One region of the Aeromicrobium sp. REDSEA-S38_B2 genome, then DNA from elsewhere that is predicted to be linked to it. Evidence: predicted binding sites of a transcription regulator. Region 1 holds the regulator's gene; the other holds the start of a gene.
The links. Region 1 encodes HrcA, which represses chaperone genes, less so after heat shock. Its sites were predicted from a motif close to TTGGCACTCGNNNNNNNCGAGTGCCAA; they were not measured.
Positions count from the first base shown of each region.

Region 2: a site for HrcA is predicted at 2,447-2,473, ahead of groES (co-chaperone GroES). Genes of this name have one in related genera too.

Region 1 is NZ_LUNH01000101.1:5,760-10,166, reverse strand. It holds gene A6Q81_RS16375 (PhoH family protein) at 1-473, opposite strand, end outside; gene A6Q81_RS16370 (histidine triad nucleotide-binding protein) at 539-883, opposite strand; gene dnaJ (molecular chaperone DnaJ) at 928-2,088, opposite strand; gene hrcA (heat-inducible transcriptional repressor HrcA) at 2,105-3,142, opposite strand; gene A6Q81_RS16355 (hypothetical protein) at 3,296-3,727, shown strand; gene A6Q81_RS16350 (DUF3097 domain-containing protein) at 3,720-4,407, shown strand, end outside.
Region 2 is NZ_LUNH01000045.1:8,303-12,709, reverse strand. It holds gene A6Q81_RS10645 (MmcQ/YjbR family DNA-binding protein) at 1-124, opposite strand, end outside; gene groL (chaperonin GroEL) at 258-1,862, opposite strand; gene groES (co-chaperone GroES) at 2,036-2,329, opposite strand; gene A6Q81_RS10630 (class I SAM-dependent methyltransferase) at 2,566-3,735, shown strand; gene A6Q81_RS10625 (5-oxoprolinase subunit PxpA) at 3,909-4,407, shown strand, end outside.

The DNA.
Region 1 (4,407 bases):
AGCGCCTGGACGGCCTTGGCCATCGCGAGGTAGGTCTTGCCCGTACCGGCCGGGCCGATGCCGAAGACGATCGTGTTCTGGTCGATCGCGTCGACGTACTTCTTCTGGTTCAGCGTCTTCGGCCGGATGGTGCGGCCCCGGTTGCTGAGGATGTTGAGGCTGAGCACCTCGGCCGGGCGCTCCTGCGTCTCGGTGCGCAGCATGCCGATGGAGCGCTCGACGGTCTCGGCGGTGAGTCCCTGGCCCGTGCGCACGATGGCGACGAGCTCGTCGAGCAGCCGCTCGACGAGCGCGACCTCGGCCGGGGCGCCGGTGACGGTCAGCTGGTTGCCCCGCGCGTGGACCGCCGCGTCGAACGCGTCCTCGACGATGCGCAGGTACTCGTCGCCCGGTCCGTAGAGGGAGACGGTGTCGATGCTGGTCGGGACGGTGAACGTGTGGGGACGCTGGTCCCCGGGAGAATCAGGAGTCATGTGTGCCCCCATGGTACGGGGGTGCGCCGACACGTCGACAGCGCCGGACCGCGGCGCCCGTGCGCTCAGCCCGGCGGCCAGCCGAGCGAGCGCCCGGCGAGCACGTGCCCGTGGCAGTGGAACACCGTCTGGTGCGCGTCGGCACCGGTGTTGAAGACGAGCCGGTAGGAGCCGCCCGCCTCGTCGGCGACGCGGCGGGCCAGGCGCAGCAGGCCCACGGCCGCCTCCGGCTCGGCCTCGGCCAGGCTGCCGACATCGGGCTGGTGGACACGCGGGATGACGAGCACGTGCGTGGGTGCCTGCGGGCTGATGTCGCGGAACGCCACGGCGTGCTCGTCCTGCGCGACGACGTCGGCGGGCACCTCGCCCTCGACGATCTTGCAGAACAGGCAGTCGGCGCTGGGGCTCATGGTCCCTTCCTACCGCACCCGGCGGCCCGCGACGAGGCCGCCACTCAGCGGAAGGCGTCCTTGATGCGGCCGAAGACGCTGCCGCGGTGGGTGCTGCCGAGCTGCGCCTCGGGACGCTCCTCGTCGCGCAGGGCGGCCAGCTGCTTCAGCAGGTCGCGCTGCGCGTCGTCGAGCTCGTCCGGGGTCTGCACGACGATCTCGACGACGAGGTCGCCGCGACCCGGTCCCCGCAGGCGCGGCACGCCCTGGCCGCGCAGCGTGAGCGTCTCGCCCGACTGGATGCCGGCCGGCACCTCGAGCCCGACGACCTCCGGGCCGTCCTCGTCGGCCAGGTCGGCCTCGAGGGTCGGCAGGTCGACGTGCGTGCCGAGCGCAGCGGCCGTCATGGGCAGCGTCACCTGGCAGCGCAGCTGGTCGCCCTTGCGGGTGAAGACGGGGTGGCGAGCCACCTCGACCTCGATGTAGAGGTCGCCCGCCGGACCCCCGCCCGGGCCGACCTCCCCCTCGCCGGCGAGCTGGATGCGGGTGCCCTGGTCGACGCCGGCCGGGATCGAGACCGTGATCGAGCGGCGCGAGCGGACGCGGCCGTCGCCGTGGCACTCGTGGCAGGGGTCCTGGATGACGGTGCCGAACCCGTGGCAGGTCGGGCACGGGCGGGCCGTGCGGACGCTGCCGAGCGGCGTGCGCTGGACCTGCTGCACCTCGCCGTGGCCGTGGCACGTGCCGCAGGTGACCGTCGCCGAGTCGTCCTCGGCGCCGCTGCCCGAGCAGCGCTCGCAGACCACGGCGGTGTCGACCTTGATCTCGCGCGTGACGCCGAACGCAGCCTCGGCGAGGTCGACCTGCAGACGCAGCAGCGCGTCCTGCCCCCGCTGCACGCGCGAGCGCGGACCACGGCTGCTGCTGCCACCACCGCCGAAGAAGGCGTCCATGATGTCGTCGAAGCTGAACCCGGCGCCTCCGCCGAAGCCGCCCGCGCCGCCCCCGCCGCCGAGCGGGTTGCCGCCGCGGTCGTACACGGCACGCTTCTGGGGGTCCGACAGCACCTCGTACGCGGTGGTGACCTCCTTGAAGCGGTCGGCGGCGTCGGGGGCGTCGTTCACGTCGGGGTGCAGCTGGCGCGCCAGCTTGCGGTACGCCTTCTTCATCTCCTCGGGCGTCGCCGACCGGGAGACGCCGAGCAGCGCGTAGTAGTCCTGTGCCATACGTCCTTCGTCCTGTTCAGCCGTCCGCGAGCTGTCGCCCGACGTAGCGGGCGACCGCGCCGACGGCGGCCATGGTTCCGGGGTAGTCCATGCGGGTGGGTCCGAGCGTGCCGAGCATCGCCAGCGCCTGCTCGGAGGTGCCGTACGCCGACGAGACGACCGCCGTGCCGGGCAGTCCCTCGGTCCCGGTCTCCAGACCGATGCGCACGGTGGGGTCGGTGGTGGCCTCGCCGAGCAGCTTCAGCAGCACGACCTGCTCCTCCAGCGCCTCCAGCACGGGGCGGATGGAGGTGTCGAAGTCGCGACCGAAGCGCGCGAGGTTCGCGGTGCCGCCGACGGCGACGCGCTCGTCGCTGCGCTCGTCGGAGAACACGTGGGTGAGCGTCGTGACCACGGAGGTCACGAGGGGGCGGTCGGCGGGCGCGAACGTGCCGATCACGTCGGCGAGGCGCAGCGACGCCTCGGGCAGGCGCTGGCCCACCGCCGCCGTCATGATGCGCGAGCGGACGTCGGACAGCAGACCGTCGCCCGGCGTGGCCTCGAGCTCGACGATGCGCTGCTCGACGCGACCGCTGCTGGTGATGACGACCACGAGCACGCGGGCGCCCTCGAGCGCCACGACCTCGACGTGACGCACCGTGGAGCGGGTCAGCGACGGGTACTGCACGATCGCGACCTGGTTGGTGAGCTGGGCGAGCACCTTGACGCTGCGCTGCACGACGTCGTCGACGTCGACGGCGCCGCCCAGGAACGTCTCGATCGCGCGACGCTCGGGCGACGTGAGCGCCTTGACCTGCGAGAGCCGGTCGACGAACAGCCGGTACCCCTTGTCGGTGGGCACGCGACCCGCGCTCGTGTGGGGCTGGGCGATGAGGCCCTCCTCCTCCAGCACGGCCATGTCGTTGCGGATGGTGGCCGGCGAGACGCCGAGCTGGTGACGCTCGACGAGGGCGCGGGAGCCGACCGGCTCCTGGGTCTCGACGTAGTCCTCGACGATGGCGCGCAGGACCTCCAGGCGACGGTCCTCGGACGGGAGACGACGGTCCTCCGGCACGGCGCTCTCCTCCTCTGGGACGGTCTCGGCTGGACGGTGCGTGGCTCGGGTGCGACGACGCCGGACGGCCTCGGGCGCGCACGGCGCAGACGGGGTCCGTCGGCGCGGCGTGGCGCTTTGGCACTCACCAGGCGCAAGTGCCAGTCTAGCGCCGTGGGAGCAATCGGGAGCGAGGGTGAGGTCGTCTCGGTCGCGGGTCGCTCGCGCACCCTGACGTACCGGCCGCGCCGGGTGACGCTCTCCGACGGCACGTTCCTCCTGCACGAGTCGCGCGGCGGCACGCTGAGCTCGGTGTGGGCCGCCGACCTCGGCGACCTCTTCGTCGAGGTGGTGCACCTGGGGCACGGCCCCGTCGGCGGCGAGCTGGTGCTCGTCGTCCCCGACGGCGACACCGTGGCCCTCGGCGACCTCGTCCCGCCCCTCGACGTCGTGCCGAGCACCGCGCAGCCCAGCTGGGCGCAGGCCGTCGACCTCGCCGTCGGGCTGACCCGCTCGTCCACGCGGATCCTCACGAGCAGCGGCGAGATCGGCCGCGACGACCTCGAGGCGTTCCACCAGACCTTGCTGGGCGTGCTCCATGGCTGAGACCCGAGGGTGGGGTCGCTACGGCGACGACGTGCTCGCCGGCGACTGGAAGGCGCCCCCGCGCGGGCGCTCGACCGAGGTGCCCGCCGAGCTCGGGATGGTCGTCGAGGAGGTCACGACGGGCTGGTGCGGCGAGGTGGTGCGTGTCGAGCGCGACCTCGGCACCGTGGCCCTGGAGGACCGGCGCCTCAAGATCAAGGTCTTCCCCCTCGGACCGGGCTTCCTGCTCGAGGGCAGGCCGGTGGTGCTGGTCGCCCCGTCCGGCGCCGCCCCGCGGCAGCCCGCCCGCACGGCGTCGGGATCGCGTGCGGTGGCCGGGCAGCGGGCGCGCGTGGCCCTGCCGAGCCGGATCCTCGTGGAGGGCAAGCACGACGCCGAGCTGGTCGAGAAGGTCTGGGGCGACGACCTGCGTGTCGAGGGCGTCGCCGTGGAGATGCTGCACGGCGTCGACGACCTGGTGGGCGTGGTCGACGACTTCGACCCAGGCCCCGACCGCCGGCTCGGGATCCTGGTGGACCACCTCGTGCCCGGCTCGAAGGAGTCGCGCATCGCGGCCAGGCTGTCCGGCCGACCCCACGTGCTCGTCGTCGGCCACCCGTACGTCGACGTCTGGCAGGCCGTGAAGCCCGCCCGGCTCGGCGTCGCCGCGTGGCCGGTCGTCCCGCGCCACCTGGAGTGGA
Region 2 (4,407 bases), on a different contig from region 1:
TGAAGGGCCGCACCCAGCAGAACACCGCCTTGTCCACGAACCAGGCGCGGTTGCGGAACGTGGTGCCCTCGCTCACCGACGGCAGGGCGGTGCACAGACGCTCGACGTCGGCGAGGGTGGGCACGGGTCCAGCGTCGTGCGGGGCGGTCGGCCCGTCAACCCTCGCCGAGCCTCGTCGACCCCTCTCCCCCACCCCAGGACGCGACGAGGCCCGCCGTCCCGGGGGGACGACGGGCCTCGGTCGTGGTGCGGCTGACTCAATGGCTGTGCCCGGCGTGGGCGTCACCCTCGTCGTCGGCGGGCTTGTCGGCCACGAGCGTCTCGGTCGTGAGCAGCATGGCGGTGATCGACGCGGCGTTGGCCAGCGCGGAGCGCGTGACCTTGACCGGGTCGAGGATGCCCTGCGCGAGCAGGTCGCCGTACTCGCCGGTGGCGGCGTTGTAGCCCTCGCCGCTCTCGCGGACCTTGGACACGACGACCTCGCCGGAGACGCCGCCGTTGCGGGCGATCCACTCCAGCGGGGCGTCGGCGCCGATGCGCACGATGCGCACGCCGACACCCTCGTCGCCGGTGAGGCCGAGGTCGTCGTCGAGCACGGACACGGCGTGGACGAGGGCGGAGCCGCCGCCGGCGACGATGCCCTCCTCGATGGCCGCGCGGGTCGCCGAGACGGCGTCCTCGATGCGGTGCTTCTTCTCCTTCAGCTCCACCTCGGTGGCGGCGCCGACCTGGATGACGCACACGCCGCCGGCCAGCTTCGCGAGCCGCTCCTGCAGCTTCTCGCGGTCCCAGTCGGAGTCGGTGAGCTCGATCTCGGCCTTGATCTGGTTGACGCGGCCCTCGACCTCGGCAGCGTCGCCGCCGCCGTCGATGATCGTCGTGTCGTCCTTGGTGACGACCACGCGTCGGGCGGTGCCGAGCACCTCGAGGCCGACCTGGTCGAGCTTGAGGCCGACGTCGGGGGTGACGACGGTCGCGCCGGTGAGGGTCGCGATGTCCTGGAGCATCGCCTTGCGGCGGTCGCCGAACGCGGGCGCCTTGACGGCGACCGAGGTGAACGTGCCGCGGATCTTGTTGACGACCAGGGTCGAGAGCGCCTCGCCCTCGACGTCCTCGGCGATGATGAACAGGCTCTTGTTGGCCGCGATGACCTTCTCCAGCAGCGGGAGCAGCTCGGCGACCGAGCTGATCTTGCCCTGGTTGACGAGCACGTAGGGGTCGTCGAGGACGGACTCCATGCGCTCGGTGTCGGTGACCATGTAGGGCGACAGGTAGCCCTTGTCGAACTGCATGCCCTCGGTGAAGTCGAGCTGCGTGCCGAGGGAGTTGGACTCCTCGACGGTGATGACGCCGTCCTTGCCGACCTTGTCGAACGCCTCGGCGATGAGCTCGCCGATGTGCGCGTCGCGCGAGGAGACGGTGGCGACGTCGGTCATGTCCTTGATGTCGTCGACGTCGCGGGCGACCTCGTGCAGGCGCTCGGAGACGGCCTTGACGGCGGCCTCGATGCCCTTCTTGAGGCCGACCGGGTTGGCGCCGGCGGCGACGGCGCGCAGGCCCTCGTGGACCATCGCCTGGGCGAGCACGGTGGCCGTGGTGGTGCCGTCACCGGCGACGTCGTTCGTCTTGGTGGCGACCTCCTTGGCGAGCTGGGCGCCGAGGTTCTCGAACGGGTCGTCGAGCTCGACCTCACGGGCGACGGTGACGCCGTCGTTCGTGATGGTGGGGGCGCCCCACTTCTTGTCGAGCACGACGTAGCGGCCCTTGGGGCCGAGGGTGACCTTGACGGTGTTCGCGAGGGCGTCGACGCCGCGCTCGAGCGCGCGGCGTGCGTCCTCGTCGAACTCGAGGATCTTGGGCATGATGATGCCTTCCTACGAAACGACTGAATGGTGGTGTCCGGCGGGAGCCGGAGGTGGCGCGTCAGCACGGTCCTGACGCGCATGGGGCCCGACCGGCAAGGCGCGTGAGCGACGGCGACCCGTTCTTGGTCGTCGAGCGAGCAGCAACGCCGCCGGTCGGGAGCCCAGGTGCGTCAGGAGACGACGGCGAGGACGTCGCGGGCGGAGAGGATGAGGAACTCCTCGCCCGAGTACTTGACCTCGGTTCCCCCGTACTTGCTGAAGATGACCTTGTCGCCGACGTTGACGTCGAGCGGGACGCGGTTGCCGGAGTCGTCGATGCGGCCGGGGCCGACCGCGACGACCTCGCCCTCCTGGGGCTTCTCCTTGGCGGTGTCCGGGATGACGAGCCCGGAGGCGGTGGTCTGCTCGGCCTCGACGGCCTTGATGACGAGACGATCCTCGAGCGGCTTGATGGTGACCGACACTGGTCGACCTCCCCTTCAACGATGTGGTGAGTGACGGATGTACGTGATGGGTGTGCACGCCGTCGCGGGGGCCGTGCACGGGTTGGCAGTCTCAGGGTTCGAGTGCCAGTTCAGAATCTAGCACTCACCCCTCTCGAGTGCTAAGGGGTGTTCGCGGGCGGCGGACACGCGTCGTCGAGCCCGGCGGGGGTGCCGGGCCGTGGGCGGCGGGATGCCCCGCCTGCCACGATGGCGTCGTGGACCTGGTGACGTTCGAGCGGCTGCAGACCGACGAGGGTCGGGCGCTGGTGGCGGAGGTGCACGAGGGCGCGGGCCGGGAGTCCGATCTCGCGCTCGGCACGCGGCTGCGCAAGGTGCACGACGTGGAGCTGGTGGCGGCGGCGGTGACGCAGAACCACCTGCGGGGGCTGGCGCGGGCCAAGCTGGGCGACGACGCGGCCGCCATGTTCTTCACGCACGACGCGCTGCAGCAGGCGACGCGTGGCACGGTCGCGACGCTGCGCGCCGAGCGTCTGGCTGCGTCGGGGGCGTCCGCGGTGCTCGACCTCGGCTGCGGCATCGGGTCCGACCTCGTCGCGTTCGCGCGGGCCGGGCTGCGGGTGCGCGGTGTCGACCGCGACCCGGTGCGTGCTGCGATCGCCTCGGCGAACCTGCGTGCGCTCGGGCTCGAGGGTGAGGTGGTGTGCGCCGACGCGGCCGACGTCGTGCCGACCGCGTCGGAGGTGGTGTTCCTCGACCCCGCCCGTCGCGACGACCGTGGGCGGGTGTTCGACCCGGAGGCGATGAGTCCGCCGTGGTCGGTGGTCGAGGAGCACCTGTCGGGGCGCGCCGTGGTGAAGACGCTGCCGGGGATCCCGCACGCGCTCGTCCCCGACGGCGTGGAGGCGGAGTGGGTCAGCGACGGGGGCGACCTCGTCGAGGCGTGCCTGTGGGGTGCGGGGCTCGACCTGACCGACCGCGCGCCGCGGCGGGCGTCGGCACTGCCCGGCCCGCACGAGCTGACCGGCGACGGCGCGCCCGGTGACGTCGGCGAGCTCGGCGGCTGGCTCCACGAGCCCGACGACGCGGTGATCCGCTCCGGCCTGGTGGGGGCGCTGGCCGAGGAGCTCGACGGGCAGCTGGTCGACCCGCGGATCGCGTGGGTGACGACCGACGTCGAGGTGCGGCACCCGCTGGCCCGATCGTTCCGCGTCGTGGCGGAGCTGCCGTTCCGCGAGAAGCAGCTGAAGGCCGCCTTGGTCGCGCGCGACGTCGGCACCCTGACCGTGAAGAAGCGCGGCGTCGACGTCGTGCCCGAGGTGCTCGTGCGCCGCCTGCGCCTGAAGGGCTCGCAGCGCGCCACGGTCGTGCTGACGCGCGTGGACGACAAGGCCGTCGCCCTCCTCGTCGACCCCCTCCCCCGCTGACCGTCGTCGCGCAGGGCCCGCGCGGACCCCGCAGCACAGGACCGTTTGCGTGGGGCCCCACGTAAACCGGCTCGCCCCACCGCAAACATGCGCCTGATCCGCACGTTTGCGTGGGGCCCCACGCAAACGTGCTCACGGCGTGGGGGTGGGGCGGGCGGGCCTAGGGTGGGGGCGTGCGCATCGACCTGAACGCCGACGTCGCCGAGTCGCCGGACGACCTCGCCCTCCTCGACGTGGTCACGAGCGCGAACGTCTGCTGCGGGGCCTACGCGGGGGGCGAGGAGCTCATGCTCGACGCGTGCGAGCGTGCCGTCGAGCGGGGGGTCGTCGTGGGCGCACAGGTCGGCTACCCCGACCGCGAGGGGTTCGGCCGACGACCGCAGGAGCCGACCGACGACGAGCTCGTCGCGACCCTGCGCGAGCAGCTCGACCTGCTCGCCGAGGTCGCCGACGCCGTGGGCGCGCGCGTGGCCTACGTCAAGCCGCACGGCGCGCTCTACAACACCGTCGTGCACGACGAGCAGCAGGCGGCGGCGGTCGTCGAGGCGGTGGCGCCGTACGGCCTCCCGTTGCTCGGCCTGCCGGGCGCCGCGAGTCTCCGCCTGGCCGCCGCCGACGGGCTGCAGGTCGTCGCCGAGGGCTTCGCCGACCGTGCCTACACGCCCGACGGGC